DNA from 3 places in the Agarivorans aestuarii genome. Region 3 is predicted to be linked to each of the others. Evidence: predicted binding sites of a transcription regulator. Region 3 holds the regulator's gene; each other region holds the start of a gene.

Region 1 (9,907 bases), 1.1 Mb from region 3:
GGTGACCTGATTTAAGTTCTGGTTTGGCTATTTCTGCTGTTTCAAGTACCTTGCTGTCACCGAATGCGCGAATCACAGTTGCTTTCATGATGATGAACCTCTATCCGTTATTGTTTGTCATTGATTGGGGTTCAGTATAGGCAGCATGTTTAGTTTGATAAGAAGGACAATTACAAAATCAGTTTTAAGTTTTTGTTAATAATGAAGTGTCTCTTGGAATAGTGAGACCTATCAGGCCCTAATAACATTTTGGAAGTAGGTTTTTCAGCGACCTTACCTTAGCTGCATTATTAAATTTTTATTAACACTGATTCTGCGTTTCAGTTTCTTATCCCTGCTCAGACATAGCAGTAGACTTCTCGGCAATAAACGCCCTAGGTTGAGGAGCCTAATATGCATTATGAAGGTAAAATCTATCGTCCTTGGATGGAAGCCAAGAGTGTACTTATTCAAACCACGCTAGGTTGCAGCAATAACCAGTGTACCTTCTGTACTATGTTCGACGACAAGCGTTTTAAAGTGCGTGAGCTTGAGGCGATCTTTAAAGACATTGATGAAGCGAGATTGTTACATCGCCAGGTCGAGTCAATATTTCTTATCGACGGCAATGTAATGGCGATGCGCACCGACAAGCTGTTAAAGATCCTTGATAAAATTAAAGTGACCTTTCCTGAGCTAAAGCACTTGGCGCTGTATTCAGGCTTTAACGATTTTCGTCGTAAGAGTATGTCGGAACTAAAAGAATTGCGTTCGGCGGGGCTTACTACAGCTTATTCTGGATTAGAGTCTGGCGACCCTATCGTGTTGGAGCGGATTAAAAAGGGCATGACACGTGAGCATGCCATTAAAGGTATGGAGATGGCGCGTGAAGCTAACATTCAAGTGCTTGCCTCGTTTATTTTTGGTCTTGGTGGCAAAGAGCGTTCTGTTGAGCATGCGAAAAATACCACTAGTTTGCTTAATATTATGCGTCCAGATGCGATTGCGCCAATGGCGCTTGCTATTCAACCGGGTAGCGAGTTGGAGCGGGAGCTACACCGGGGAGAGTTTGCACTACCCACACCGCTACAGATTTTAGAAGAGGAAAAGTATTTGCTGGAAAACATGGATGATTTCCCGTGTTATTACTGGGGTGACCATGGTAACAACATAGCGTCTATGCGTGGGGTTTGGCCCGAGGTTCGCCAATCTTTCTTGCAGAATATTAATCAGCATATCGCGCATAATCCAATGGCGAAGAAAAATGCGATTGAGACCTATGCATGGTAGAAAATTGCCCATAGATTTAATCTAAAAACAATCAATATCAAGTTAATAAGCGGCTGCACTAGAGCCGCTTTTTTATTGGTTTAAATAAAGCTTAAAGTGACTTTTTAATGCTAGTTTGGCATTCACCACCACCGGTTATTTCTCAAGATATTTCTTATTAAGTGAGTTTCGGTTTGTAGTGATGAACTGCATTTTTTGTGTTCAGATTAGAAACACTTTTCGACCTTGCTGTAGCCATTCATTAATTAGGTTTCCCTTATGTTTAATCTTGAAAATAATGTTTATATTCAATCTCTTATATTATTAATCTTTTGTTTATTTAGTTTCGTTTTTTCTTTGATTGTTTAAACAATGAGCTAGGAATACTTTGTAATTAGTTATCCACGGGCTGATAACGAAACAATCATAAAATGGAAGGAACTGAATATGGCTTACCAAGGCTACACAACATTTAGCGCAAAACAAGATGACGCGATTTTATATGTCACTTTTGATTTTGGAACGGTTAACGTACAAGGTCAGGAGATGCTAGCTGACCTAAACGGTTTGGCGCTGCGTTTAGAACGCGATCGCAGTGTAAAAGTGGTGGTATTTCAATCGGCAAATCCAGAAATTTGGGTATGTCATTATGATACGGACTTGCTTAAAGACATGTCGACTGAGGCGGTATCTCGAGAAGACGCAAAACTACTCGACTTACAAGCAGTACTTGAGCGCATTAGCAAGCTGCCTCAAGCGACCATTGCGAAACTTGAAGGCTTTGCCCGTGGCGGCGGTCATGAGTTTGCCTTAGCTTGTGATATGCGCTTTGCGGCACGCGGCAAATACAAATTTATGCAAATGGAAGTGGGCATGGGCATCTTGCCATGTGGTGGCGGTGCTTCGCGTATGGCTCGCCAAGTGGGTTTGGGGCGCGCTTTAGAAATTGTATTAAGCGCGCGTGATTTTAGTGCTGACGAAGCAGAAGCTTACGGCACCATTAACAAGGCCTTAGAACCTGATGAAATTGGCCCCTATGTTGATGCGCTCGCGCAACGTATATCTAAATTCCCTGCAGAATCAATTAACGCTTGTAAGCAGATGGTGTACGAGTCAATCGATAAACCGATAGATGAAGCGCTTAGAGCAGAAGCATATTGGCTATACCAAGCTACCAGCAAAACGCCTGCTGTTAAGCGTTTCCAAATTGCCGACGAGCAGGGCTTAGAGCACGATATCGAGAACCAGCGTAACTGGGAACAGTTAGTTATGAATGTTCAAGATATTAACTAGAACAAGCTAACAAGAAAGCTCCTACGGTTTTAACTCGAAAGAGAAACGCGGAGCTTTCTTATTTCTATAGCTCATCAAGCCAAGCGCTAAAGCGAATAGTTTATTCACCCCAATCAACAAAATAAGAGGTTCACTATGCTAGGTGAAAGCCATTCATTACTGCACGAATTCCCCAAGTCTAAAGCAAGTATTTTAAGCTTAGTTAACAGCGACGAAAACTTTGCTAAAGATGCTCAGCACTACGAAAACTTAGACAATAAAATTAGAGATTTAGAACTCAGTAATTCGCCAATTGACGATCAAGCCATGCACCAGTTGAAGCACGATCGCTCCTTGCTAAAAGACTCGCTTTATCAGCGGATTTTGCAAGCGGAAACGGAACAGTAAGAGCAAATAGTTCATGGGCTCAAGCCTTAGCGCTTGAGCCTACAGGTGTGGTTAGTCTTTAAGGCGCCGGATATTCTTTGATAGCAAACGCTGGTGTTGTTACACCTTTAATATCATCAAGTTCTATGGCAAAAACGCCGCCACTTAGCGGATAATCGCGCAGCTGTTGTTCACTCATGCCTTCACGAGCGCTCACTACATATAAGGTGCTTAAGTTTGGTCCGCCAAAGGCACATTTAGTGACATTAAGCGCTGGAATGGCAATTTGCCGTTCTAGTTTTCCCTCCGGCGTATAGCGACTTACTTGAGCGCCGTTATAGTGGGCAACCCAAATGTGTTGCTCTGCGTCGATAGTGATTCCGTCGGGGTTACCAAAGCTGCGGTCAATCTTCAGCCAAGGCTCTAATGTTGATGCATCACCATCATCAGTTAACTTGCTACGAAGAATGGCAAAGTTTTCGGTATCTACAAAATAGCCGTAGCCTTGTTTATCACAGAAGGTTGGGCCATTGGTGACCCAGTATTTTTCACTCAATGAGCTAAGGCTAAGCGCTGGCGTTAAGCGGTAAAATTTTCCTGAGTCTTGTTTAATTTGGCAATCCATTGAACCTAACCAAAGATCACCATTTGGGGCAACCCAGGCATCATTAAGGCGGTTGTCTGGTAACTGAGGTTCTGGGTCGAGTAAAGGATAAACCGTTCCGTCGCGTAACAGTTTAACGCCGTCGGCATAGGTGGCGACAAAGGTGGTGCTTTCTCCGGGTATTTGGGTCGGTAAAACTGCGCTAATCATTGGCTTTTGCGACCAGCTTTGTTGTTCTCCTGAACTTGGCTGATAGCGGTGTAAAGTTTCTTTAAGAATGTCTACCCAATAGAGCGCTTGCTCTTGCTCTATCCATACAACGCCTTCGCCTAAACGCGCTTCGGCTTGCCAAATACATTCCACAGTATATTGCTTCGACATTCTTGTTCCTTTGCTACACATGCCCACTGAATGGGATTATCTCATCTCATTAAACCCTTATCGATGGTAACACTTCGTAGCTTGGGGATGTTTTGTTTCATCGGGTTTCAGCATGTTTGTGAGTTAAGGACAGGTGGAGTTACGAGGTGCTTGTAGAAGAGGGCGTTATTATTAAGAGCGCTTTAAACACTTGGCCGAACAGTTTTAGTCGGCCAAGTTGTTTTACAGGCTATTTTGCTCGCTTAATGCCAATATCTTGGTAGTTAACTTGGCTAATGGCTAAACCTTGCCAGTTACCAAAGGCTTTTGCTTGGCTTGTTTTTGCTTGATAAAAATAAGGTTGGCGCAAAGCGGCTTGCTCTGCGGGCATGGCAAAGTATAAACGGGCACTTTCGCCATTTAGTTGAGCACTAGTGAGATAGGCGACGAGTGCATGCTCGAGCGCGTGGTAATCACTTTTCCAAAGATGAATTTTGAGCCCCTGATTGGCAACCGGATAGGTGCCGCCATCTTCGGCGATAAAGCGCTCAAACCATTGTGGATAGGTATTGGCTAGGTAACGTTTAGCCTCAGGTTCAACTAAAGCTAGGCTTGCTGCCGCTTGGTTTAGCTCTGCATATTCCCACCAAATAGCTGGAGCGCCATTGGGCAAGCGACGCCATCCGCCTTCGCCTTGTTCAATAAAGGCGGCTTGCAAGGTGGCCTGAAGGCCTTGCTTACTTTGGCTAACTAGTTGCTGTTGGCCTAAATACTCGGCGGCTAACCAACTCATCCACCAAGATTTAGCCGTGTGACCAAAATCATTATGGCGGGCAGAGTCTGGTTGGTAATTATCGCCGTGCTTGGTTCCCCAAAAACGAAAATCATCGGGGCGCAGAAACTGCTGCGTGATGGTGTTAAGCAGTTTAGAAAGATCATTATCCCACTGGCTTTTGTGAGGTTCTGGTAACAATGGCGATATTAGCAACATATAGGCGTTTATTTGGTCGAGTTGCGCCACAAGCTCAACTTCTTCTCCAGTGCCGTTGGTGGATGCCGCATTTACCCAGCGCAAGCGTTGTTGTTGCTCGTCCCAATATTTATCAAATATATAATCTTTAACTTTTAGTAAGTCGTTGAGTACTGCTTTATCGCCAGTTAAGTAGTAGTAAAAGGCCATGCCTAATTGAGCGTAGGCAAGGTCTTGAGTGGTACGTTGTTTAGCTGAAAATTTTGATTGTCCGTTTTCGGTCACGCTCACTACTGAACCTTGCTCTTCTAGTAAATGCGTGCGTAAGTAGTCAACGCCAGCCTTGGCGAGTTGCAAGGCCTGCTTATCACCAGTGAGGTGAAAGATCACGCCATAAACAAAGGTGTGCCTAGCCTGCATGCGGGTGTAGCTTTCTCCCAAATGGGGCTTCATCCAGCTGGGAGCTGCGTTGAGCTCAGAACAGGGGGTAGCTTGAGTAAAAGCCGAGCCATCGTTACAACGAAAAGTTGGGAAGTTACCTATCGGTGAACCATGGGCATCTTGGTGCAGCCAAAAAGGAGCCAGCTCGTTCTCTACGCTATCAAGCCAGCGTTGGGCAGAAGGGATTTGCAAATCGCCCGCTTGGGCATTGCCGTTAGCAATTAAACACACACTGAGTAATACTCGTTTCACAGTCTATTTCCTCAAGCTAAAACGCCATCGCTTAAGAGTTTATCTGAGCATGAATAGAAAAAATCAGTGTTAGTACACAGTTTTAGGTGACTTATTGATAGATAAGATGGTTGGAAGATAGGCGATAGCAATGCGCTATCGCCTATAAGGTTTACCCGCGTTGTTTCAACTGCTTAACACTGTTTTGAACACGTCGATAAAACTTGCCTAAGTCTCTATCGGTGGCTCGTCGCTCAGCTAGGCTGGCGGCGTTAAACTGTTGCTCGCGCATTAGTTTGTGGTAGTTCACTAAGCGCCTTTCATCGAGTAAGCCCTGGCTTATGGCTTGTTGCACTTGGCAGCCGGGCTCACTGTTGTGTTGGCAATCGGCGAACTTACATTGCTCGGCGAGCTCAGTAATATCGTTGAAGGTGGCATTTACCCCTTCTTCACAATCGCTGAGTTGTAGCTCACGCATACCGGGAGTGTCTAGCAGTAAGCCGCCGTTCTCCATTAGATGCATTGAGCGCGCCGTGGTTGTGTGCCTACCTTTACTATCGGCTTCTCTAATTTCCCCTGTTTGGCTAGTTTGTTCACCTAACAGCGTATTAATAAGGGTAGATTTACCCACCCCAGAAGAGCCCATAAAGGCAACCGTTTGGCCCTGCTTACACCAAGGGTTAAGTTTGGCCACCTCGTTGGCATCCAGCGAGTTGACTGCTTCAACCATTAACATGGGATCAAGCTTTTGTGCTTGCTGGATAAAGCTGGGTACGTCGTCACAAGTATCGGCTTTAGTTAGCACCACTACTGGGTCTACTTTTGCTTCATTAGCTAAGGCCAAATAACGTTCAATACGGCTTAGATTAAAGTTATTGTTCAATGAACATACGATAAATACCGTGTCTACATTGGCGGCAATTAGCTGTAATTCTGCACGGGTACCTACTGCCTTACGGCTAAATAAGGTAGCGGGTTCGAGTTGCTTTACAAATTTAGCCTCGAGTGTATTGGCTTGCTCTAACAATAACCAGTCACCTACGGCCATTTTAGGCATATTTGGGTGAATGGTGATGCGTTGTAAGCCAAGTTCACTGGCGACCAAATATTCACTGCGGTGCTGTTCAAATACGCGCGCAGCAGTGTACGAACTTAGTTCGTCTAAATTAAGTTGTTGTTGAAAAAAGGGTTTCCATCCAAGTTGAGATAGAGAAAAAGAAATACCCATTTGAGATTACCCCAAGCACAGTTGTGCTATAAAAAGAATATAGGGGTCGTTGTTACGCCCCGGTAATAACCGGGCTGAGCAGGAGTAACAGAGTTACGCTTGTTCCTGAGCCCGAAAAGGTGTGATTACAATCATTTTGTATCCTCGCTATTGACTAAAAATCGGCTAAATAATAGCAAATGATGTGGGCGAACCCCACAATTACTTGAATAACTATTGAGACAAATCAGGTCTTGGATCTTTAAGGCTTAACAGCCACACTGTTTAAAACGATCTTATGAATAACTGCGTATAGCTTATTAAAGCTTAATTACTAACACGAGCAAGAGAAGTGGAGTAGGGTATGCATTATTTTCGACCCGCACGTGAACGCGGATCTGTTGATTTAGGTTGGCTTAAAAGCCAGCACAGTTTTTCCTTTGCCAATTATTACGACCCCAAACACATGGGGTATTCAGTATTGCGAGTTATTAATCAAGATAGTGTTGCGCCCAGTAAGGGTTTTGACACCCATCAACACAAAGATATGGAAATCATTTCCTACGTAACCCATGGCGCCGTTGAGCATAAAGATAGCATGGGTAATCGTTATCAAGTTCCTGCCGGTGATATTCAAGTCATGAGTGCAGGCACTGGGCTTAGTCATTCCGAGTTTAATTGCTCTGATGTTGATGACTTAGAGTTTTTGCAAATTTGGATTAAACCGCAGCAAACTGGTTTGGCTCCTGCCTACCAGCAAGCGCGGATTAGCCAAGGGGAATTGCTAACCCCACTTGTCACTCCTGATGGCCGTGATGGTTCGCTAATTATGAATCAAGACGCTGCTCTCTATCGCCTTGCACTTAAGCCGAATAGCCAATTTGAATTAGAAGTGATGAAAGCGTGTGGTTATTTGCATGTGGTAAGCGGTGCAGCAAACTTGCAGCAAGCTTCTGGCAGTGCTTATACGGTTAGGCCCGGCGATGGGGTAGGTGTATCAGGTGAAGAAGCCTTAAGCATAAAAACGGAAAGCTATGCCCTAGAAGCGCTTTGGTTTGATTTGCCCAGTGCCTGAACCTACAGGGGAACTTTTAATCTAAATTGGATTAAAAGTTCTCCGGCAAATTAAACGATATTGACTGATTTGGCAGCGTCAGCTGCCATATTTCTATACTTATCATTAATGTGAATTGTATCGCCGCAAATCTCACTTTCTATTCGGCAGCTTCCAAGTAATAGACTACTCTTTTAGTGAGTATTTAAGCCAAGTAGCTCTCTACTTCATGCAGTAAATCATCAGCTTAAATGCCCGTTGAAATTACACATCAGACTTGGATAAAGGAATATGCTGAGCCGAATCACCGCTGCAATTGTAGCGATATTAAGTTTACTGCTAGCTGCCAACGCTTGGTCTCAATCTCAAGTTGAAGAGTTTACTCAACAAGAAAAACAATGGATTGCTGAGAATACGGTGGTATCAGTAGCCCCCGATGCAAACTTTTACCCCTATGCATTTATTAACCTTCAAGGTGATTTTGATGGAGTGACTCGTTCGTACCTTGATGTTATTGAAGAAATTTCTGGGCTTCGTTTCGATTACACACTGGGTATGCAATGGAAAGACATGTTGCAGGGCCTAAAAAACGGCGAGTTCTCTTTGATTCCAATGATGTACTTAGATTCAGCCAAACAAGACTTTGTTAATTACTCGCATCCATTTTTGCTACATACCGAATATGTCTTTACCCAAAGCGATGTTCCTACCATTGCCAGTGTTGATGATTTAGCCGGAAAAGTGGTTGCCATTGTTGAAGGGTTTGAGCAAGTAAATTGGTTAAAAACAAACTTTCCCCAGCTAAAGTTTAAAACCTATCCAGAGCTGTCGCATACGCTACAAGCTGTGGCCGACGGCGAAGCCTACGCGGCTATTGCTGAGCTGAGTTCCGCGCTGTATATCAAAAACAAGTTGCGTTTAAGCAACATTAAAAATAACTCTGTGGTGTTGGGGCGGAAAAACATTCCTATTCATATGGGCTTGGCTAAACACTCTCCTGTATTGCTATCCATCATCGACAAATCAATCAAAAAAATAGACATCGCTACCCGCAACAAAATTCGTGGGCGTTGGTTAACAGATAGTTCGTCTCAGCAGTTGCTGCCGGGAGCATTTGGTTTTGGCCGACCACCCTACATGTATGATCAAAGTTCTGAAGTGGGCCTAGAGCTGGAAATCGTTCGCGAAGTCTTATCCTCTATTGGTTATCAACTAGGGGACATAGAACAAATTCCTACTGTGCGGGCTCATGAAATATTAAGTGAGGATCAAAGCTTAGATTTTTCTGCCGGCTTAGTGGCAAAAGAAGATGATGAGTTATTTTATTCCGATAACATTGTGCAGTTTCACAATGTGGCATTAACCCGTAAAACCGACCAGCTCAATATTACTAAGGTCTCTCAGCTTGCTGAGTTTAGCGTAACGGCTTTTGAGGGCGCATCAGAGGTGCTAGGTAAGTCCTTAGCCGGCGTTGCTAAGGTATCCTCGAACTATCAAGAATATGGTGTTCAAGAGCAATCCTTGGAGCAGTTCTTTTCTGGTAATGCTCAAGTGATTATCGCAGACCAAAACTTGCTGGAGTGGACGATAAAACATTCGGGATTAACGGCCTTACTGCAAAGTGATTTTGTGGTTCACGACATCTTTGAGCAAGCCGACGTGGGTTACGCCGTTGCATTTAGAAATGAATATTATCGCGACATTTTTAATCAAGCATTACAGGAGTTTAAGCAAAGTGCTGATTACTCCAAACTGAATGACTTATACGCCAAATCAGACTTTAGTAATCAAATAAAGCGCGCCAGTTTATTGAGTGATCTGCTTGCGCCACATATTTTCAATGATGACCTTAAAATCATTAAACATATCGTGGGTGTTTTTCAGAAAAACTCGAATATAAAAGCCATTGTTGTTAGTTCAGACTCCCCACCTAAGGTGATATTTAAAGCTCAGGAAATAGACGGTCAACTCAAAGAGGTTGACGTGCTGCAGATTAGCCACCTGAGCAAGCTGTCTAAAGAGAGCTATTTTGTGCATAACAACAACCCCGATAAAGTGGGAGAGGTTATTCTGTATTTTGAGGCTACAAGCTCCTCGCAAATTGGTAGCCCCAGCATTCCAAATATCAGTCGA
Region 2 (9,907 bases), 860 kb from region 3:
CGCCATACAGCGTACCAATAAGTACCGCGACAAAAGCGCCCATCACACCTACCAGCAACGAGATTTGTCCGCCCAACAAGGTACGAACAAACATATCTCGACCTAAAGAGTCGGTGCCAAAATAGTGGCCACTTTCAATAGATGGTCCATGGTGCATGGCACCCCAGTCAGTGTCGTCAAAGGCAAACTCACTAAGATGAGAGCCAAACATCACTAGCAAAGTGATGAATACCAATATGCCTAAACTTACCATCGCTGCGCGGTTACGCATGAAGCGCATTCGCGCATCTTGCCACAAGCTGCGACCTTCAATTTCTAACTTATCTGCGAATTCGCTAATAGCGTCGCTGTTCTGTTTATTATCTAACATGGCAGCCTCCTTAGTAGCGAATTTTCGGGTCGATGAAGGCATACAAGATGTCTACAATCGCATTGAAAATAATAGTAAAACTACCGATTAGAATGGTTAAACCCAATACTAAAGAGTAGTCGCGGTTAAGTGCGCCATTCACAAACAACTTACCAAAACCTGGTAAGCCAAAAATGGTCTCAATCACCACCGAGCCGGTAATAATGCCCACAAAGGCTGGGCCCATGTAAGATACTACGGGCAGTAAAGCTGGGCGCAGCGCATGGCGGACAATAATGTAGCGATATGGCAAACCTTTGGCTTTGGCGGTGCGGATAAAATTGGAGCTTAATACTTCAATCATGCTACCGCGCATAATCCGCGCAAACGAGGCCACGTAAAGCAACGACATACCTAACATGGGTAGAATGATGTATTGCCACTGCCCCCCATTCCAGCCACCTGCGGGTAACCATTGCAACTTAATTGCAAAGATATAAACCAAGGTGGGCGCTAACACAAAGGAGGGCATCACCACCCCGGCCATTGCCGTGGACATAATGCTAAAGTCCATCCAGGTGTTTTGTTTTAGTGCTGCTAGCGTGCCTACAGACACCCCCATCAACACTGTAAAGATAAAGGCAATAGAGCCAATTTTTGCTGACACCGGCAGGGCTTGCGCCACAAGTTCATTCACGGTGTAGTCTTTGTATTTAAATGATGGCCCAAGATCGCCTTGTGCCAAGTTGCCTAAGTAGGAGAAGTATTGCTCCAGTACTGGTTTATCCAAACCGTACTTAGCCTCGATATTGGCTAAGACTTCAGGCGGAAGTGAGCGCTCACCAGAGAATGGACTTCCCGGGGCAAAACGCATCATAAAGAAGGTGATAGTAATCAATACCAATAGCGTAGGTATTGCTTCTAGCATTCGTTTTAAGATGAACTTAATCATTCGATTTTCCAGCTTATGTTTATTGCTGTAATTGAATTAGCGTAGCTAACAACAAAATAAGGCACCTTAAGCATAAGGTGCCTTACAAAAGACCATCAACTATTTGGCAATAATGTATAGATCTTTAGTGTAAATTTTGTCTTCGGCGTTGTTCATTGGGTAGCCACCAACTGTTGGCTTAACCAAACGCGCATTTACGTAGTGGTAGATTGGAGCAAGCGGCATGTCTTGAGCAAGTTGTGCCTCTGCTTGGCGGTAGTTATCGCCACGAACAGCATCATCAACCGCTGTCATAGCTGCATTCATAAAGCCATCATAAGCTGGGCTGTTGTAGAACTGATCGTTATTACCGTTGTTGCTCTGCATTAACGATAGGAAGGTTGAGGCTTCGTTGTAATCACCACACCAGCCGGCACGGGTTACATCGTAGTTACCGTTACGGCGGTTATCTAGGAAGGTTTTCCATTCTTGGTTTTCTAGGTTTACTTTGACACCAAGGGTTTTCTTCCACATAGAAGCTACTGCAATAGCGATCTTCTTGTGGTTTTCACTGGTGTTGTACAACAAGGTAAACTCTAACGGTTTGTCTTTACCGTAACCTACTTCGGCTAGTAGCTCAGCAGCTTTTGCATTACGCTCTTTTTGCGACCAAGTAGCGTAATCTGGGGTATCTACTTGTAGGCCAGCCACTTTTTGGTGTGCAAAGTTGTAAGCAGGTAGCTCACCTTTACCCACGATAAACTTAGCTACTGCGTCACGGTCAATGGCGTAAGACAACGCTTTACGTACGCGAACATCATCAAATGGTGCTTTTTTGTTGTTAAAGCCGTAGTAGTAAGAACATAAGTAAGGCGTTACTTTTAACGAATCTGGCTGCTCTTTTTGCATGCGCTTAAAGTGCTCGTTAGCCATTTCGTAAGTCATGTCAATTTCGCCCGCTAGGAAGCGGTTCATGTCAGTAACTTGGTTTTCAATTGGTAGGTAAGTCACTTTGTTGATAACGGTTTTGTCGTTATCCCAGTAGTTTTCGTTACGCTCCATAACGATTTTTTCATTCACTACCCATTCAGCTACTTTGTAAGCACCGTTACCCACAAAATTCGCTGGTAAAGTCCACTTATCGCCAAACTTTTCAACAGTAGCTTTGTGCACTGGCTTCAGCGTTGTGTGCGACGTCATCGCAACAAAGTATGGCAGGGCTTGCTCTAGTTTAATTTCTAAGGTGTAGTCATCAAGAGCTTTAACTGCTAATTCAGAGGCGTCTTTCTTACCATTGATAATGTCTGCAGCATTTACCATGGTGGTCATTTCTAGATACCACGAATAAGGCGCTGCGGTTTTTGGATCAACCGCGCGTTTGAAACTATATTCAAAATCGTGGGCGGTTAATGCATCGCCATTAGACCATTTTGCATCTTTGCGAAGGTGAAATACGAAGGTAAGGTTATCTTCAGTTTCCCAAGATTCTGCTACGCCAGGTACTAAGTTGCCATCGCCGTCTTGGTTTACTAAACCTTCAAGTAGTTCACGAATCACGTTGGATTCTGGCACACCTTCGGTTTTGTGAGGGTCTAAAGAAGCAGGCTCGGTGCCGTTACCACGTACTAATTCCTGTACAGGGGCAAGTTTAACGCCAGCTGGAACATCAGCAGCAAAAGAGGCAGTGGTGAAAGAACTCAGGATAGCAGCACTAACTAGGCTGGCAGCTAAAGTTTTAGCAGTTTTCATTTTCATCTCCATATTGACACATTTGGCTATAAATAGGCCGTTTGTGAAATTTCCATTCACTTTACATGAATATTAAATCAGTACAATATTCTAATAAAACGCATATCAACGCCAGATGCTACACCCGAATTTAAAAAACAACAAATAATAAGTTACCTTTCACAGCTCGATCAGCGCGATTATTCTCGAAAACAAATAGATTTTTATTGTTAAACCACTAGGTTAAGCTAACCTCTAATAAATTGTTAATAATGATCAGTAATCGTCAGCTTACCTTTAGCTTTAAGCCTTTTGTATTACAAAAGAATATGGTAAAAATTACAACAACTGTTCAAAAATTACACCAATTACTAAATAAAGCTGTAATTATTTAGTGATTTTTTTACATTTGTAACTTAGCAACACATGATCTGGATCAAGTGGTACCACTAAAGGGCTATTATAATCGCTGGTGAAAGTTAATTACTAAACCACTAAAGCGGCTGTAACGGCCCTCGATTTACGGATAAATAAAACAGTATCGGTTTACTAATTAGTTTTAGTTTAAATGAGGAGAACAGGATGCCTGTAGGTAATATTGATGAGTTAAACGCAATGGTTGCTCGAGTAAAGGCAGCGCAAGCTGAATTTGCATCTTACGACCAAGAACAAGTGGACAAAATTTTCCGCGCCGCGTCACTCGCTGCTTCTACAGCACGTATTGAACTAGCTCGTATGGCGGCTGAAGAGTCTGGCATGGGCATAATGGAAGATAAAGTGATCAAAAACCACTTTGCTTCTGAGTTCATTTATAACAAATACAAAGATACTTTAACTTGTGGCGTTATCGAACGTAACGACGAAGGCGGTACTATTACTATCGCTGAGCCAGTAGGCATTGTTTGTGCAATCGTTCCAACCACTAACCCAACTTCTACCGCTATCTTTAAAGCGCTAATCAGCCTTAAAACGCGTAACGGTTGTATCTTCTCTCCGCACCCACGTGCCAAGAACTCAACCAACTTTGCGGCTCAATTAGTATTAGACGCTGCAATTAAAGCTGGTGCGCCTAAAGACATCATTGGCTGGATTGATACTCCTTCTGTTGAATTGTCTAACGCATTAATGAAGCACGACGACATTTCTCTTATCCTTGCAACTGGTGGTCCAGGCATGGTTAAAGCAGCTTACTCTTCTGGTAAGCCTGCAATTGGCGTTGGTGCTGGTAACACGCCGGTAGTTATTGATGAAACTGCAGATGTTAAACGTGCTGTATCTTCTATCTTAATGTCTAAGACTTTTGATAACGGCGTTATCTGTGCTTCTGAGCAAGCGGCTATCATCGTTGAATCTAAGTACGACGAAGTAATGGCACGTTTTGCGAAATACGGTGCAGCAGTACTAAGCAAGTCTGACGCAGATAAAGTACGTAAAGTATTGCTAATCAACGGTGCGCTTAACGCGAAAATCGTTGGCCAACCAGCATACAAAATTGCTGAGCTAGCTGGTGTAACAGTACCAAAAGCAACTAAAATCCTTATCGGTGAAGGCTTAGAAGCGTCTTACGATGACGAGTTTGCTCACGAGAAACTATCTCCTACTCTAGGTGTGTTCAAAGCGAAAGACTTTGAAGACGCGGTTCGCCAAGCTGGCATCGTGTTAGACATCGGTGGTGTTGGTCACACGTCTGTACTTTACACTGACCAAGATGCTAACGCTGACCGTATCGCTTACTTTGGCGACAAAATGAAGACTGCTCGTATTCTTGTGAATACCCCTTCTTCACACGGTGGTATTGGTGACCTTTACAACTTCGAACTAGCACCTTCTCTAACTCTAGGTTGTGGTTCATGGGGTGGTAACGCGATTTCTGAAAACGTGGGTCCAAAACACCTAATCAATAAGAAAATTGTTGCGAAGCGAGCTGAGAACATGTTGTGGCATAAACTACCTAAGTCAATCTACTTCCGTCGTGGTTCATTACCAATCGCAATGGACGACCTAGACGGCAAGAAACGTGCAATGGTTGTTACTGATAACTTCCTATTCAACAACGGTTACATAGACGACCTACGTGCCATCCTTAAAGACAAAGGTATGGAAGTGGAAGTATTCCACGACGTAGAAGCCGATCCTACTCTGTCTATTGTTGAGAAAGGCGCACAAGCTTGTCACAACTACCAGCCAGACGTAATTCTTGCTGTTGGTGGTGGTTCTCCGATGGACGCTGCGAAAATCATGTGGGTAATGTACGAGCACCCAGAAACTGATTTCGAAGACCTATCAATGCGCTTTATGGACATCCGTAAACGTATTTACAAGTTCCCTAAAATGGGTTCAAAAGCTGAGCTAGTATGTATTACTACTACTTCAGGTACGGGTTCAGAAGTAACACCTTTTGCTGTTGTAACTGACGATAAGACTGGCCAGAAGTACCCATTAGCTGATTACGAACTAACGCCTAACATGGCTGTTGTTGATGCTAACCTAGTAATGGATATGCCTAAGTCACTATGTGCCTTCGGTGGTTACGATGCGGTTACTCACGCTATGGAAGCTTACGTTTCTGTTCTAGCGAACGAATACTCAGACGGTCAAGCTCTACAAGCGCTTAAGATGCTTAAAGAATACTTACCAAGCTCTTACAAAAACGGTAAAGCTGACCCTGTAGCTCGTGAGAAAGTACACAATGCTGCTACTATCGCTGGTATCGCGTTTGCTAACTCTTTCCTAGGTGTTTGTCACTCAATGGCTCACAAACTAGGTGCTGAGTTCCACGTACCACACGGTTTAGCTAACGCATTATTGCTAACTAACGTTATTCGTTACAACGCAACTAACACGCCAACTAAACAAACTGCGTTCTCTCAGTACGACCGTCCTAAAGCACGTGCTCGTTACGCTGAAGTTGCTGAGCACTTAGGTTTCCGTGAAGGTAACACTGAAGACAAGCTAAACGCATTGTTAACTTGGTTAGACGAGCTTAAAGTTGAAATTGATATTCCATTATCAATTCAAGCTGCTGGTGTAAACGAAGCAGACTTCTTGGCTAAAGTTGACGAGCTAGCGGTTGACGCGTTTGATGACCAGTGTACTGGTGCTAACCCACGTTACCCATTAATCGCTGAGCTTAAGCAAGTTCTACTTGATTCTTACTACGGCCGCCCGTACGTAGAAGCAGAAGAACGCGAAGCTGCTGCTGCTAAAAAAGCACCAGCAAAAAAAGCGACTAAAGCTAAAGCTTAATCGTTAAAAAGCGCTGAATACTAAGGCTCCGTTTACGGGGCCTTTTTTTTATTTTCATTTTCGCGCTAAGCTTTGTCATACTATGGCAGCTATAATTAGTCGAAGATGTTTGAGGTTAATGTTATGTCGTATTCAAAAGCTATTGCATTTTCAGCTTTGCTATTTAGTAGCACTGGCCTTGCAGAGGTTCTACCCTTTGAGGCTGAATATCGGGCAGACTTCAAAGGCATCCCAATTGCCAAGGGCTACCGCCAACTGATTGACTTGGGTAATGATACCTTTCAGATAAAAAGCATCGGCACTGCCTTGGCTGGCGGCTTAAAGTACGATGATACTTCCCGCTTCACCTATCACCAGCAAGACGTAAAAACCTTAGGTTTTGTGCTCAAACAAAGTAGCCTTTTCTCCACCACTAACGTGACCGGACACCCTGATCGTAAAGGCGGCCTAATCGTTGACGTAGATGGTGAAAGACACCATTTTGAAGCGCCAGACAACGTGCACCAGTTAATGGATGCGGCGGGGTTCTCGGTGCAGTTACAAAACGACTTAAAGAAAGGCCTAACGGATTTAGACTATCACTACAATGTGATTGATGAAGTGGATAACTATCGCTTCACTGTAGTCGCCGAAGAAACCGTAGAAACCATACTCGGCACCTTTGAAGCGCTAAAAGTGGAGCAGAAAAAACGCGAAGGTCGCAGCACTTGGTTGTGGTTAGCGCCAGAATTAGATTATCACTTAGTAAAAGCAGAAATTATCCGCAATGGTAAAAGCTGGGCCACCTTAGAAGCCACCCGAATAGACATTGTTGAGCCAGATAAGCCAATGCTAGCTAAGCAACCGGCTAAGAACCAAATAAAACTGAGCAACTAAGCAACTCAGTCCACTAAAGCCCTTGTTTACACACAGGGCTTTTTGCTTTCAGCACTTAAGTTCAGCCTTTGTTAGTGGTGCTTCAACGATTGTACTAACGCTGCGCTGTGACTCACTCTCTTGCCAAAACTGCTGTGCTTGTTGGTTTATCCAATCACTAAACTGGGTGATTTTCTCTCGTTTAAAATAAGGCTTTGGCGCAACTAAGTAATAGCGATAACGCGGTTTCACTTCTACATTGCCTAACTTAACCAACAAGCCTTGCTGAATGTACTTCCAGGCTAAGCTGTGCCTCACCAATGCTATCCCCTGCACCGCTAAGGCCCCTTCAATCACTACATGAGCCCCTTGATACAATAAGTTAGCTTTAGGCACACTTGAATTAAAACCAGCCAACTCTAGCCAATATTGCCAGTTCATATCGGGCCTCGCGTCGTCAATGAGAGTGTGCTTACTTAAATCATTTAAACATACCTCTGGGTGCTGCTTTAAGTACAAAGGATGACAAACCGGATATAGGTGGTCGTCCATCAGTTTATCGGCCTGCAAACCAGGGTAATCACCTAATCCATAACGAACACATAAATCCACCCGGTCTTGGCGAAAATCTATCAAGCTGTTTTTTGGCATAAGCATTACCGATAAATTTGGGTGTAGCTGACTAAACTCCCCTAAGCGCGGTACTAACCAATGCTGAGCAAAAGACGGCAGCACCGATAAAGACATGCTGCTGGGATCAGGGTCTAAGCTTACTTGGCGCACCCCATCCTGCAGGCTTCTAAATGCTTGCTTAGCATAGTGATGCAAAGTTTCACCCTCTGGCGTTAGCACCACCCTACGGTGCTGGCGCTCAAACAGCTGCACATCAATCCTTTCTTCCAACTGGCGAATTTGCTGGCTCATTGCTGCTGCACTTACAAATAGCTTTTCTGCAGCAGCTTTAAAGCTGCCCATTTCTGCAGCCAAGTAGAAGTAATAAAGCCCTTGCAAGGGCGGCATTCGCTCACTCACTTAAGTTTTCCTTAACTAAGAGTCAATTTAAGTCGTTTGTCAGTGAATCCCAATATAGCGTACTTTTTAACCGTCAGCAGCAAAGGAGTTTAGAGATGAACATTATCAGCCATACAAAAGCAGACCCGCAACGCCAAGGTTTAACTTCAATTAAACTAAACCTAAGGCTTATCATTGGAAAAATAGATGCTCTACTGTTACGCCGCAAAACCCGTCGCGAGTTAGCCAAACTTCCAGATTACTTATTGAAAGACATTGGTGTAAATCGAGCAGACGCGCTACGAGAGGCGGATAAGTCATTTTGGCAGTCTTAGAGGTACTTAAAATCGAGCAATAGGGGTCTATTGCCAAAGGCTTCGCTAGTCACAGCTTAAAATCATTAGCGCGGCTTGAATCAAGTAATAGCCCCTATTTTAGCTTCTCCCTAAGTATTCTTTTCAACGAAGGCTGCTTTGCTTATCAAGTAAGCTAACAGGCCTTTTGCGCCGCTACTAATATAAGGTGTTGATGTAACATAGCTTTATTTAGCCCTTTCTACTATTGAGTTTTAAACTAATAGAACTTGTTTGCTCCAATGAATTTTCAAGATGTTTTTTGATAATTAATCCGCTAGAATCTGCGCAACTGATCACATTCTTAAGTGGTCAAACCTGAGTCACCGCACAAACGGATTTGAAGTTTTACCTTTATGGATCAAGTACAGTTTCACAAAGTGCCGCCAAACTGCGGAATTAGTCTAAGTATTACCACACGCTTTAAAAAAGCCGCTGACTATAAGGGCTACTGGATAGGCGTAGACAAAAAGAGCTACATTATTTGCCGCCTTAATAGTGCCGACTCAAGTACTGGCATCAACCTTATTAGTGAAGGCTGCGAAGTAAATGCTCGCTTTCACTGGGACGGTAAGCTCATCGCCTTCCGCTCTGAAATTGTGGCTCTAATTAATGAACCGGCACGCTGGATGATTTTACAATACCCACAAAACGTTATGTCTATGCCACTGCGTAAATATGACCGTTATGAGTGTTATCAGCCAGCAACTTTACACCTTGATTCCAAGCATGTATTGCGCGGTGTATTAAAAGACATCTCGGAGCGTGGTTGCAAGTTTGTGCCAAGCGCCGCCAACAAGTTCAACATTAGTGTATTAAAAGACAAGAACTTACAACTACAAACCCGCTTTCCTAAGCGCGATGAGCCAGTGATTCTTACCTGCCAAGTAAAAAATACCCCTAATGAGCGAAATGAATTTGCACTGGGCTGTCAATTTGTTCAAGATTACGAGCTTGTTAATCAGCAAATTGAATATCAACTTGTTGATAAAGCCTACGAAAAGAAAATACAGAGCATTGCTTGAGCAAACCAATCAATAGCATTTTAATCACTGGGTGTAGTAGCGGCATTGGCCTTTATTGCGCTCAAGAGTTACAACAGCGCGGCTACACTGTTATCGCCTCTTGCCGTAAAGCTGAGGATGTGAAAACACTACAAGAAAGTGGCTTGCAATGTGTTGTATTGGATTTAGATAACCAAAGTTCTATTGAACAAGGCTGGCAACAAGCGCTTACCTTGGCTAATGGTAAAATAGATGCTTTGTTTAACAATGGTGCCTATGGCCAACCCGGCGCACTGGAAGATCTGCCCACTCAAGCACTACGCCAACAGTTTGAAACCAATCTATTTGGCTGGCATCACTTAAGCCGTTTAGCAGTCGCTCATATGCTCCAGCAGCAACACGGGCGGATTATTCAAAACAGTTCGGTACT
Region 3 (9,907 bases):
GACGGCAATGTCGCTAACCAATATCAAGGCGAGCTAGAAAAAGCTGATGCACGATTTGGCGAAGTTTTCCGCCAAGTTGCGTACAACGAATCAGGCGAATACCGAAGCGTAGAAGAACTTTCTGAAGATCCAGCAGCGGTTAAAATTGGCCAACGCTTGTATCTACAAAACTGTTCGCAATGTCATGGTTCTTCAGCTCGTGGTGGCAAGGGTTTCCCTAACTTAACCGACGGCGATTGGTTATATGGCGGAAGCGGCGAAGCGATTAAAGCTAGCCTTATGCATGGTCGTCAAGGTCAAATGCCTGGTTGGGAAGCAGTACTAGGTGATGATGGTATTAAAGAAGTTACCGCCTATGTTCTAAGCTTATCTGGCCGTAAGGTTAACGATGTAGATGCAGCAAATGGTAAAGGCCGTTTCGCAGTATGTGCAGCTTGTCACGGCGCTGATGGTACCGGTAATCAAACGCTTGGCGCACCTAATTTGACCAATGGTATTTGGTTATACGGTGGTTCACGTCGTGCTGTTGAAGAAACCCTACGCTACGGTCGTAACGGTGTAATGCCAGCTTGGAAGGATATTCTAGGAGAAGATAAGATCCAGCTTATTTCTGCCTACGTTTATCAGCTTTCTAAGAGCGAATAGACTTAAAATTTATAAAAAGCGACGCCTATGCGTCGCTTTTTTTTGTTATATTTAAGCCCCCCTTGTGAATGGAAGTATGCTGTTATGCAACAAGCTTGGTATAAACAATTTTGGCCGTGGTTTTTAATTGCGCTGCCTACGGCTGCTGTAGTTGCTAGCCTAACTACTTTTTATATTGCTGCTACAACTAACAACGACATGGTGGTTGAGTCTTACTACAAAAAAGGTAAAGCAATTAACGCTGACTTGTCGTTAATTGAAAAAGCGGCTCAATTGGGGATCAAAGCATCTGTTTCACCAGCCACCAACGGTTTGGTATTGGATATGTCCTTGCCTGAATCCTTAAAAAACCAACCACTCAAAATTGAATTAGCGCATAAAACTCTCGCAAAAAATGACCGCAGTTATGTCGTTACTGCTGATGGTAACGGTCGCTACCGCTTTGGCGATGACTTAAATGACTCTGGCCGCTGGTTTATTCGTGTTAGTCCAATGGATGATTCCTGGAGATTACAGGAAGAATTACAACTCCCGCTTTACAACGCAGAAGAAATAGATGGCAAGTAATCAAGGCCTGTGTTTTCACTGTAACGAAGTTATTCCCAAAGGTGTAAATCTACATGTTTCAATTCTCGGTAGCTCTCAAGCAATGTGCTGCCAAGGTTGTGCTGCCGTTGCGCAAACAATTATTGAAAGTGGTTTAGAAGACTATTACCAACATAGGACAGCTGCGGCACCAAGTGCTCAAGGCTTAGTCCCAGACGCCTTAGTTAAAATGTTGGAATATGATGACGAAAGCGTTCAGCTAGAGTTTGTTGCACAAAACGAAAACAGCAAAGAGGTTTTACTCTCAATCGAAGGCATTGCCTGTGCTGCTTGCGCTTGGTTAATCGAAAAGCAATTATTGCATATTCCCGGTGTTCAGAAAATTCATGTGAACTCGACCACCCAACGTGCGACGCTTGTGTGGGATGACCAGCACGTTAAGTTAAGCCAGCTACTGCAAAGTGTGCAAAAACTTGGTTATAACGCCACTCCCTTTCAAACTGATAAGCAAGAAGAAATAGATCGCAAGTTATACCGTAGCCATTTGCTAAAACTTGGTGTAGCCGGACTAGCCACCATGCAAGTAATGATGTTTGCCATTGCGCTATATGGTGATCTGTTTGATGACATGGAGCTTATCTATCGAGATTACTTTCGCTGGGTGAGCTTAATCATGGCAACCCCAGTGTTGCTATTCTCGGCTCAGCCTTTTTATTTTGGTGCTTACCGAAGCCTCAAAGCGAAAACTCTCAATATGGATGTACCAGTGTCCATTGCATTATTAGGCGCTTATAGTGCGTCACTGTATGCCACGGTAAACGGCACTGGTGAAGTCTATTTTGAATCGGTTTCTATGTTCACATTTTTGTTATTGCTTGGCCGTTTGCTCGAGTTGCGTGCTAGACGCAAGGCCAGTGAAACCAGCTCTAATATGCTTAAGTTAGTGCCTAAGTTGGCTATGCGGATTGATGAGTCCGGTCAACAACAAAAGGTTGCAGCGAGCCAGCTTAAACATTCAGACATCATCGTCATTTTGCCTGGCGAGGTGGTGCCAGCCGATGGACAAGTGGTGTTTGGAGAAAGTGAATTTGATGAGTCTTCACTTACTGGCGAATCACTACCTATTACTAAAAAGCACGGTGACAAGGTATTTGCCGGTACGATTAACCATGAACAAACTGTTCATTTAGAAGTAGAAGCGGTATCGCAAAATACCTTTATCGCTAATATCATGCGTTTACAAGAGCAGGCGCAAAGCGAAAAACCTAAGATAGCAACAATAGCCGATAGCGTAGCCCGCTATTTTGTTTTTGGTTTGCTGGTGATCGCCGCGCTCACCTACACCTACTGGCATTTTCATTCACCAGAAGATGCCTTTTGGATTACCCTTGCTGTTTTAGTTGCTACTTGCCCCTGCGCCTTATCGTTAGCAACACCTGCTGCATTGACAGCGGCCACCCATAAATTGTCTAAAACAGGCTTATTGGTTAAACGTGGGCACGTATTAGAAAGCCTGGCTAAAGTCACGTCAGTGGTATCTGATAAAACAGGAACACTTACCGAGGGCAAGCTACAAATTAAACACGTTAATACCCGTGATGATGTTGATGAGACGACAACGCTTAACTTGATTGGTGCTTTAGAAGCACAAAGCTCCCATCCAATTGCCAATGCCTTTAGCGAATACCAGAGCTACACGGCAAAAAATATAGAACACCATACTGGCTTAGGTTTAAGTGGAGAGGTAAAAGGCTTACAGCTCAAACTAGGTAAAGCGTCCTTTTGTGGTCAACCAGCCGAACCAAAAGCTGGAATGCTCGAACTAGTATTAATGGTCGATGATAAGTTAGCTGCCAGAGTTTATCTTTCAGATACCATCAAAAAAGACGCTGTTAGGTTTTCTCAAGGTTTAAAAACTCGAGACATCTCGCTTTCAATGTTAACTGGAGATGACTCTGCACAAGTGGAATATGTTGCAAAACAGTTACATATCACCGACATCTCCAGCGGCGCTTTACCTCAGCAAAAACTTGAAGTGGTTAGAACTAAAACGCAAAAGTCCCCTCACCTGTTAATGCTTGGCGATGGAGTAAACGACGGCCCAGTTTTGGCTGCTGCACCGCTGTCGGTTGCTATGGGTTTAGGCACCGACATCGCAAAATCTAGTGCAGACGCGGTGTTGCTCGGCAGCAAACTTACTACCTTACTTACTGCAATGGACCTTGCTAAAAAGACAAAAAAGATTATTGCGCAAAACCTCGCGTGGGCCTTGGGGTATAATGCCCTGATATTGCCCTTGGCAGTAGCAGGTATAGTTACACCCTATATGGCCGCTATTGGCATGTCGTTATCATCCCTGGCGGTACTCACTAATTCCTTAAGGTTAAACAAGCAATGAGTATTATATTTGTCTTGATCCCCATCGCCCTCATCTTTGTATGTGTAGGAATTGGTATTTTTTTCTGGGCTGTTAAAAGCGAACAATTCGAAGACTTAGACCGCCAAGGTATCAACATACTGTTTGACGATAAAAATAAGAGCAAACATGACGATGATCGCCCAAGCTGATTTTGCTGCTGCATTTATCACTGGTTTATTAGGCGCCACGCACTGCATAGCAATGTGTGGCGGCATCGCTTGCATCTTAGGGTCTCGCGCAAACAATTCCTCCAATAAGTTTTTAGTAAGTATCGGTTTTAACCTAGGCCGCATCCTAAGCTACTCGATTGCCGGTGCTATTGTTGCCGGCTCTATTCAAGCCATTAGCCAAGTTCATCGCTCGGTTTATATGTTGGTTGGTTTGCAATGGTTTGCTGCAATAATGCTCATCTTACTGGGCATCCACCTTACTCGTTGGTGGTCCATTCTTACTCCCCTAGAACAACTTGGAAAAGGTTTATGGTCAAAGGTACAACCTAGGGCAAGTAAGATGTTAGCACTACAACATCCAGTAGCCAGCCTACCTTTAGGCATGTTATGGGGTTGGCTACCTTGTGGTTTGGTATATTCAACTCTGGTATTAAGTGCTAGCCAAGCACATTGGCTAAACGGAGCAGGCGTGATGTTTAGTTTTGGTTTAGGTACATTTAGTGTGATGTTGCTGGCTGTATTACTGGGCCAACAATTGACTAAACTAATGACAAATCGAATATTACAAGTGTTTTCAGGATTGAGTGTTTTATGTCTGGGGATCTACCAAGTTGTTACATTGTTGTAGCAATAGATCTAGAAAACTTATTACATAAAGAGTAGAATTGCCTCGAACTCCTATAGCATAGTTTGAGTATGAGCATTAACCCAAAAGCTAGTCAAAGAATCCAAACTGGTGGATGTGAAATCCACTGCCAAGATTGCAGTATCGCCCAGTTATGTATCCCTTTCTCTCTTAACGAGACAGAGCTAGATCGCTTAGATAGTATTATTGAGCGTAAAAAGCCTATACAGAAAGGTGAAGAAATATTTGCTGCTGGTGATAAGTTAAAAAGCTTATACGCCATCCGCTCTGGCACAATTAAGTCCTATACCATTACCGAGCAAGGTGATGAACAAATTACCGGTTTTCATTTAGCTGGAGATTTAGTTGGTTTCGATGCCATTAATAACCAAGAACACCCTAGTTTTGCGCAAGCGCTAGAGACATCGATGGTATGTGAAATTCCGTTTGATACCATGGATGAATTGTCTGCCACCATGCCAAAATTACGCCGTCAAATGATGCGCTTAATGAGTAACGAAATTGTTGCAGACCAAGAGATGATTTTGTTACTAAGCAAGAAAAATGCTGAAGAACGCTTAGCTGCCTTTAACGGTTTATCGCAACGATTTTCTGAACGAGGCTTCTCGCCTAGAGAGTTTCGTTTAACAATGACGCGTGGTGATATCGGCAACTATTTAGGGCTAACTGTAGAAACCATCTCCCGTTTACTTGGTCGTTTCCAAAAAGCAGATATGATTGGAGTAAAAGGCAAGTATATCTCAATAACAGACCGAGACGCTCTCCGCCAACTAGCTGGTACCAAACAAAGCTAAGTATCTAATAACACTGACCTGATTTACATCAATCTATGGTAAAAAAATCTAGGTCAGTGTTAACTATCTCTAATTTATTTCCTACAAAATGAGCTAAAGTTAAGTAGCTATTCCAGACGATTCTAGGAGCTGCTTTATGATTAAGTATCGTAATATTTTGGTGGTTATCGACCCCCTTCACGACACCCAGGCGGCTTTGTCTCGTGCAGTGTTTCTTGCACAAAAAGAAGACAAGGCAAAAATCAAAGCTCTACTCACTATTTATGACTTTTCTTACGAAATGACCTCCATGCTCTCAGGCGAAGAACGTGAAGCAATGCGCTCAGGCGTTATAGAGGAGCGTAATGTTTGGTTAAATGAAGTAATTGCTGCAACAAACACCGCTGGTATAGAAATAGAAACTAAGGTAGTTTGGAATAATCGATTATACGAAAGTGTCATTGAAGAAGTACTCGACTTTGGTCACGACCTAGTGGTGAAAGCGACACACCCCCACCCAACTTTACAGTCTATTATTTTCACACCTAACGATTGGCACATTTTGCGCAAATGCCCTACGCCAGTATTGATGGTAAAAGAGCATGATTGGCCAACGGAAGGCAAGATCGTTGCTGCGATACACGCTGGTGCCGAAGACGAAGAGCATCACAAGTTAAATGAACGAATAGCAAATGAAGCAAAAGATCTAAGCAAGTTACTCGATGCTAATTTACATGTAGTTACTGCCTATCCAGCAGCTCCGGTGAATATTGCCATAGAGTTACCAGATTTTGACCCGCTTAAGTACAACAAGAACGTCATGGAGTTCCACAAAACCGCACTCAATAAGTTTGTAGAAGAACAATTTGAACAAGCGGTTACTACACATCTAGAAGAAGGCTTACCCGATGACGTTATCCCCGAGGTGGCAAACGATATAGATGCTGAAATCGTTATATTAGGCACCTCTGGCAGAAGCGGCTTTAGTGCGGCACTTATTGGTAATACAGCTGAACATGTTATTGACCAATTAGACTGTGATTTATTGGCGCTTAAACCGCAAAACTTTGTGAGTCCTTTTCAAAAATAGATAGTGCTTAACTAACGTAAAACATTGCTTAAGCAAAGCGGGGTTATATAATAGCCCCGCTTTTTTATTGGGAACACACTATGTCAGTTACAGCAAAACAACAATACAACCACAACAAACTACAAAAGCGACTTCGTCGTCATGTTGGTCAGGCAATTGCCGACTACAATATGATTGAAGATGGTGACAAGGTAATGGTTTGTTTATCTGGTGGTAAAGACAGTTATGCAATGCTAGACATACTAATGAACTTGCGTGCTCATGCCCCGATACACTTTGATATTGTTGCCGTTAATTTAGACCAAAAACAACCGGGCTTCCCAGAGCACATATTACCCGAGTACCTTGACGGCCTAGGTATTGAATACAAAATAGTAGAAGAAGATACTTACTCGATTGTTAAAGATAAGATCCCAGAAGGTAAGACAACCTGCTCGTTATGCTCGCGTTTGCGCCGTGGAATATTGTATCGAACGGCTACTGAGCTTGGCGCTACAAAAATAGCCCTTGGCCATCACCGTGACGATATTCTAGAAACGCTATTCTTAAACATGTTCCATGGCGGCAAGCTTAAAACCATGCCACCAAAACTTGTTAGCGATGATGGTAAGCATGTGGTTATTCGCCCGATGGCCTATTGCAAAGAAAGCGATATGGAAAAATATGCTGAGCTAAAATCTTTTCCTATCATCCCCTGTAACCTTTGTGGTTCACAGGAAAACCTACAACGTCAGGCAATTAAACAAATGCTAAATGACTGGGAAAAGCGATTTCCTGGTCGAATTGAATCAATGTTTAGGTCTGTTCAAAATGTTGTGCCTTCACACTTACTAGACCATCAACAGTTCGACTTTAAATCAATAACTCGTGATAGCGGGGTTATTGATGGTGGTGACATTGGCTTTGATGCTCCAGAGTTAGAAGACCAGCCAAGCCAACAAAGCCAGGCTGGTATTGTGCAAGTTGTTGAGCTTTAACCCGCTATAATCGGTGTGCGGGTTGGCCAAATTTTTTGGTTAACCCTCATCATTTGCTGTAACTCTTCAACGTAGGCTTGACCGCGTTCAGAATAACTACTCAGTTGAGTCGCGAGCTCTATCGCATTTAATTCTCCGCTAGCACGAGCTTGATTACGTTGCTGCTGGAAGCCTTTGTAAGCTGGATGACTGTTTAAATTGTTCATATAAACGCTTACAGACTCATACACACTATTAAACCTTCTTACTTCGTGATTAGCACCATCGTTACGGTTTAACGGAACCAAACCACAGCCTTTTTTATAACACCATTGACCAAATAAATTATTACCTTCGCGAGCAAATCGCGAGGTTCCCCAAGCAGATTCATTCGCCGCCTGTGCCAATACCAATGCTGGTGGAATTAAATCAACTTTAACTAACAATTGTTGTATTTGAGTGTTCGCATCCAGTGATTGCTCTACTCGATATAGTTCACCAAGTTCGTTTAAGGTTTGTTTCTGTTTGTTTGAGAGGGCTGAGCTCTTAGCTAACTTTGCGGCTATAGCTTCCACTTCTGAGCGTTGCTGTAATATTTTGCTATTGCTTGCTTCTATTAGCGGAGTAAGAAAGTTGGTAAAAGTTTGCTTCTTCTGTTGAACATTTTCTATTTCGTGCAGTGGAGGTAAATTTTGTGATTGTGCTTGCTGCTCTGGGGATTGTTCACAAGCAATCAAAAATGCTGCTAGTAATCCCGCTAAAATAATTCTTTTCAATTATTAACTCTTAGTTCTGAAGTGAGCTCACTAAGAAACTCAGGTACTAATTCGCTGGCGGGGCCGTAATAACGTTCGCCAAATTCGCTTTGCATTTCCGATGGCTCTAAGTTTAATTCAATAGTGCGCGCATCATGGCTCGCAGCTTCGTGAACAAACCCTCCGGCTGGAAAAACATGACCGGAAGTACCGATCGCCATAAATATATCACAGTGATTAAGTTGGTGATAAATTCTATCTAAACCAATTGGCATTTCGCCGAACCAAACAACATGAGGTCTAAGTCGCGTCGGAAATTGACAACAGGTGCACAACACGTCACTACCTAAGTCTTCCTTCCACACGGTTGTCTGATTACTAATTGGGCACCGTGCTTTTAGTAATTCACCGTGCATATGCAACACATTCTTACTGCCTGCTCGTTCATGTAAATTATCGATGTTTTGTGTAATAACTAGCAATTCGATGTCTTGATGCTTCTCAAGTTCTGCTAAGGCAAAGTGAGCTGGATTAGGATGAACATTGCCGTCTTGTAACTGCTTACGTCGTAGATTATAAAACTGATCAACAAAATCTGGTGAGCGTTGATATGCCTCTGGAGTGGCAACATCTTCTACTCGATGCTTTTCCCATAAGCCGTCTGCATCTCGAAATGTTTGAATACCTGATTCAGCAGAAACACCTGCCCCGGTTAAAACAATGACATTTTTTTTCATATTCATCTTCTTTTCATCTGATTCAGGTACAAGCTACTATAAATATATAATAAGACAGCATAAGACCCCATCCTACTTAAGTTGTAACAGTGTTCATCACGCAGCCTTTTAACTAAGTATTAACATACTAGCTAGTAGGAATTTCGACATAAACTAAAATATCTAGTTTCTACTTCCATTGTGACATTCAAAATCAAACTTTTGCGGCATATCTCGCTTTTAACACTTTTAAGGTAACTAAATCAGGGAATTATCATCAGCTGTGCTAATCTTGATCTAGCGCAATAAAAACTTGATAAGCCAGAATGTCTACCGGCTTGATACTATATTCATATATATTGAATAGTTTTGCGCTAGTGGTCAGTTATTCGGCATTCTACCGCGATTACGGTGTTACAATAATGTTGACACCCAATATTTGAATGTTTATGTTGTTATTGGCTCAAATTAGCACTCAAGCAAATTATTCGAGTGATATACCCCACAATAGAAGACAAACTGTACAGGGAAGAAAACATGTTAAAAAACACGCATATTAAAGCTGCTGTTGCTGCTGTTGCACTAGCCTTTGCTGCTAACGCAAGCGCTGCTGAAGGAACGTTAGACAATGTGAAAAGTAAAGGTTTCTTACAATGTGGCGTTAGTACTGGCTTGCCAGGTTTTTCAAACCCAGATGCTGACGGCAACTGGCAAGGTCTTGATGTAGACGTATGTCGCGCAGTAGCTGCGGCCGTTTTAGGTGACGCATCTAAGGTTAAATATACTCCCCTTACCGCCAAAGAGCGCTTCACTGCACTTCAATCAGGCGAAATTGATATCCTTTCTCGTAACACTACTTGGACGCTAACACGTGATAGTTCACTAGGTTTGAACTTTGCCGGTGTTAACTACTATGACGGCCAAGGTTTCATGGTAAGTAAAGAGCTGGGTGTTTCTTCAGCTAAAGAATTAGATGGTGCAGCTGTTTGTATCCAATCTGGTACTACCACTGAACTAAACCTAGCGGATTACTTCCGTGAGCACGGTATGAAATACACTCCAGTAGTATTTGATACTTCAGACCAAACAGTTAAAGGTTTTGAAGCAGGCCGTTGTGACGTTCTAACTTCAGACCAATCTCAGCTTTATGCTCTACGCATTAAGCTAGCTAAACCAGATAGCGCGATGGTT

Evidence for each region. Region 3 encodes FNR, which switches genes on or off when oxygen is low (the NO sensors DNR and NnrR bind a similar motif). Its sites were predicted from a motif close to TTGATCTAGATCAA; they were not measured.
Region 1: a site for FNR is predicted at 2,645-2,658, ahead of K5609_RS05570 (HP1242/YdcH family protein). Genes of this name have one in related genera too.
Region 2: a site for FNR is predicted at 3,435-3,448, ahead of adhE (bifunctional acetaldehyde-CoA/alcohol dehydrogenase). Genes of this name have one in related genera too.

What each region holds. Positions count from the first base shown of each region.
Region 1 covers NZ_AP023033.1:1,203,362-1,213,268, forward strand. The annotation lists gene K5609_RS05555 (zinc-dependent alcohol dehydrogenase family protein) at 1-88, opposite strand, end outside; gene K5609_RS05560 (radical SAM protein) at 394-1,269, shown strand; gene K5609_RS05565 (enoyl-CoA hydratase/isomerase family protein) at 1,696-2,541, shown strand; gene K5609_RS05570 (HP1242/YdcH family protein) at 2,677-2,928, shown strand; gene K5609_RS05575 (SMP-30/gluconolactonase/LRE family protein) at 2,987-3,892, opposite strand; gene K5609_RS05580 (AGE family epimerase/isomerase) at 4,122-5,534, opposite strand; gene rsgA (ribosome small subunit-dependent GTPase A) at 5,686-6,741, opposite strand; gene K5609_RS05590 (pirin family protein) at 7,085-7,795, shown strand; gene K5609_RS05595 (response regulator) at 8,066-9,907, shown strand, end outside.
Region 2 covers NZ_AP023033.1:1,463,116-1,473,022, reverse strand. The annotation lists gene oppC (oligopeptide ABC transporter permease OppC) at 1-370, opposite strand, end outside; gene oppB (oligopeptide ABC transporter permease OppB) at 381-1,301, opposite strand; gene K5609_RS06885 (ABC transporter substrate-binding protein) at 1,401-3,029, opposite strand; gene adhE (bifunctional acetaldehyde-CoA/alcohol dehydrogenase) at 3,591-6,254, shown strand; gene K5609_RS06875 (DUF3108 domain-containing protein) at 6,378-7,130, shown strand; gene K5609_RS06870 (LysR substrate-binding domain-containing protein) at 7,179-8,141, opposite strand; gene K5609_RS06865 (DUF1127 domain-containing protein) at 8,237-8,455, shown strand; gene K5609_RS06860 (PilZ domain-containing protein) at 8,830-9,498, shown strand; gene K5609_RS06855 (SDR family oxidoreductase) at 9,495-9,907, shown strand, end outside.
Region 3 covers NZ_AP023033.1:2,321,564-2,331,470, forward strand. The annotation lists gene ccoP (cytochrome-c oxidase, cbb3-type subunit III) at 1-645, shown strand, start outside; gene K5609_RS10835 (FixH family protein) at 673-1,212, shown strand; gene K5609_RS10840 (heavy metal translocating P-type ATPase) at 1,202-3,589, shown strand; gene ccoS (cbb3-type cytochrome oxidase assembly protein CcoS) at 3,586-3,759, shown strand; gene K5609_RS10850 (sulfite exporter TauE/SafE family protein) at 3,737-4,408, shown strand; gene fnr (fumarate/nitrate reduction transcriptional regulator Fnr) at 4,477-5,220, shown strand; gene uspE (universal stress protein UspE) at 5,357-6,289, shown strand; gene ttcA (tRNA 2-thiocytidine(32) synthetase TtcA) at 6,370-7,266, shown strand; gene K5609_RS10870 (glucosaminidase domain-containing protein) at 7,263-8,021, opposite strand; gene cobB (Sir2 family NAD+-dependent deacetylase) at 8,018-8,737, opposite strand; gene K5609_RS10880 (amino acid ABC transporter substrate-binding protein) at 9,254-9,907, shown strand, end outside.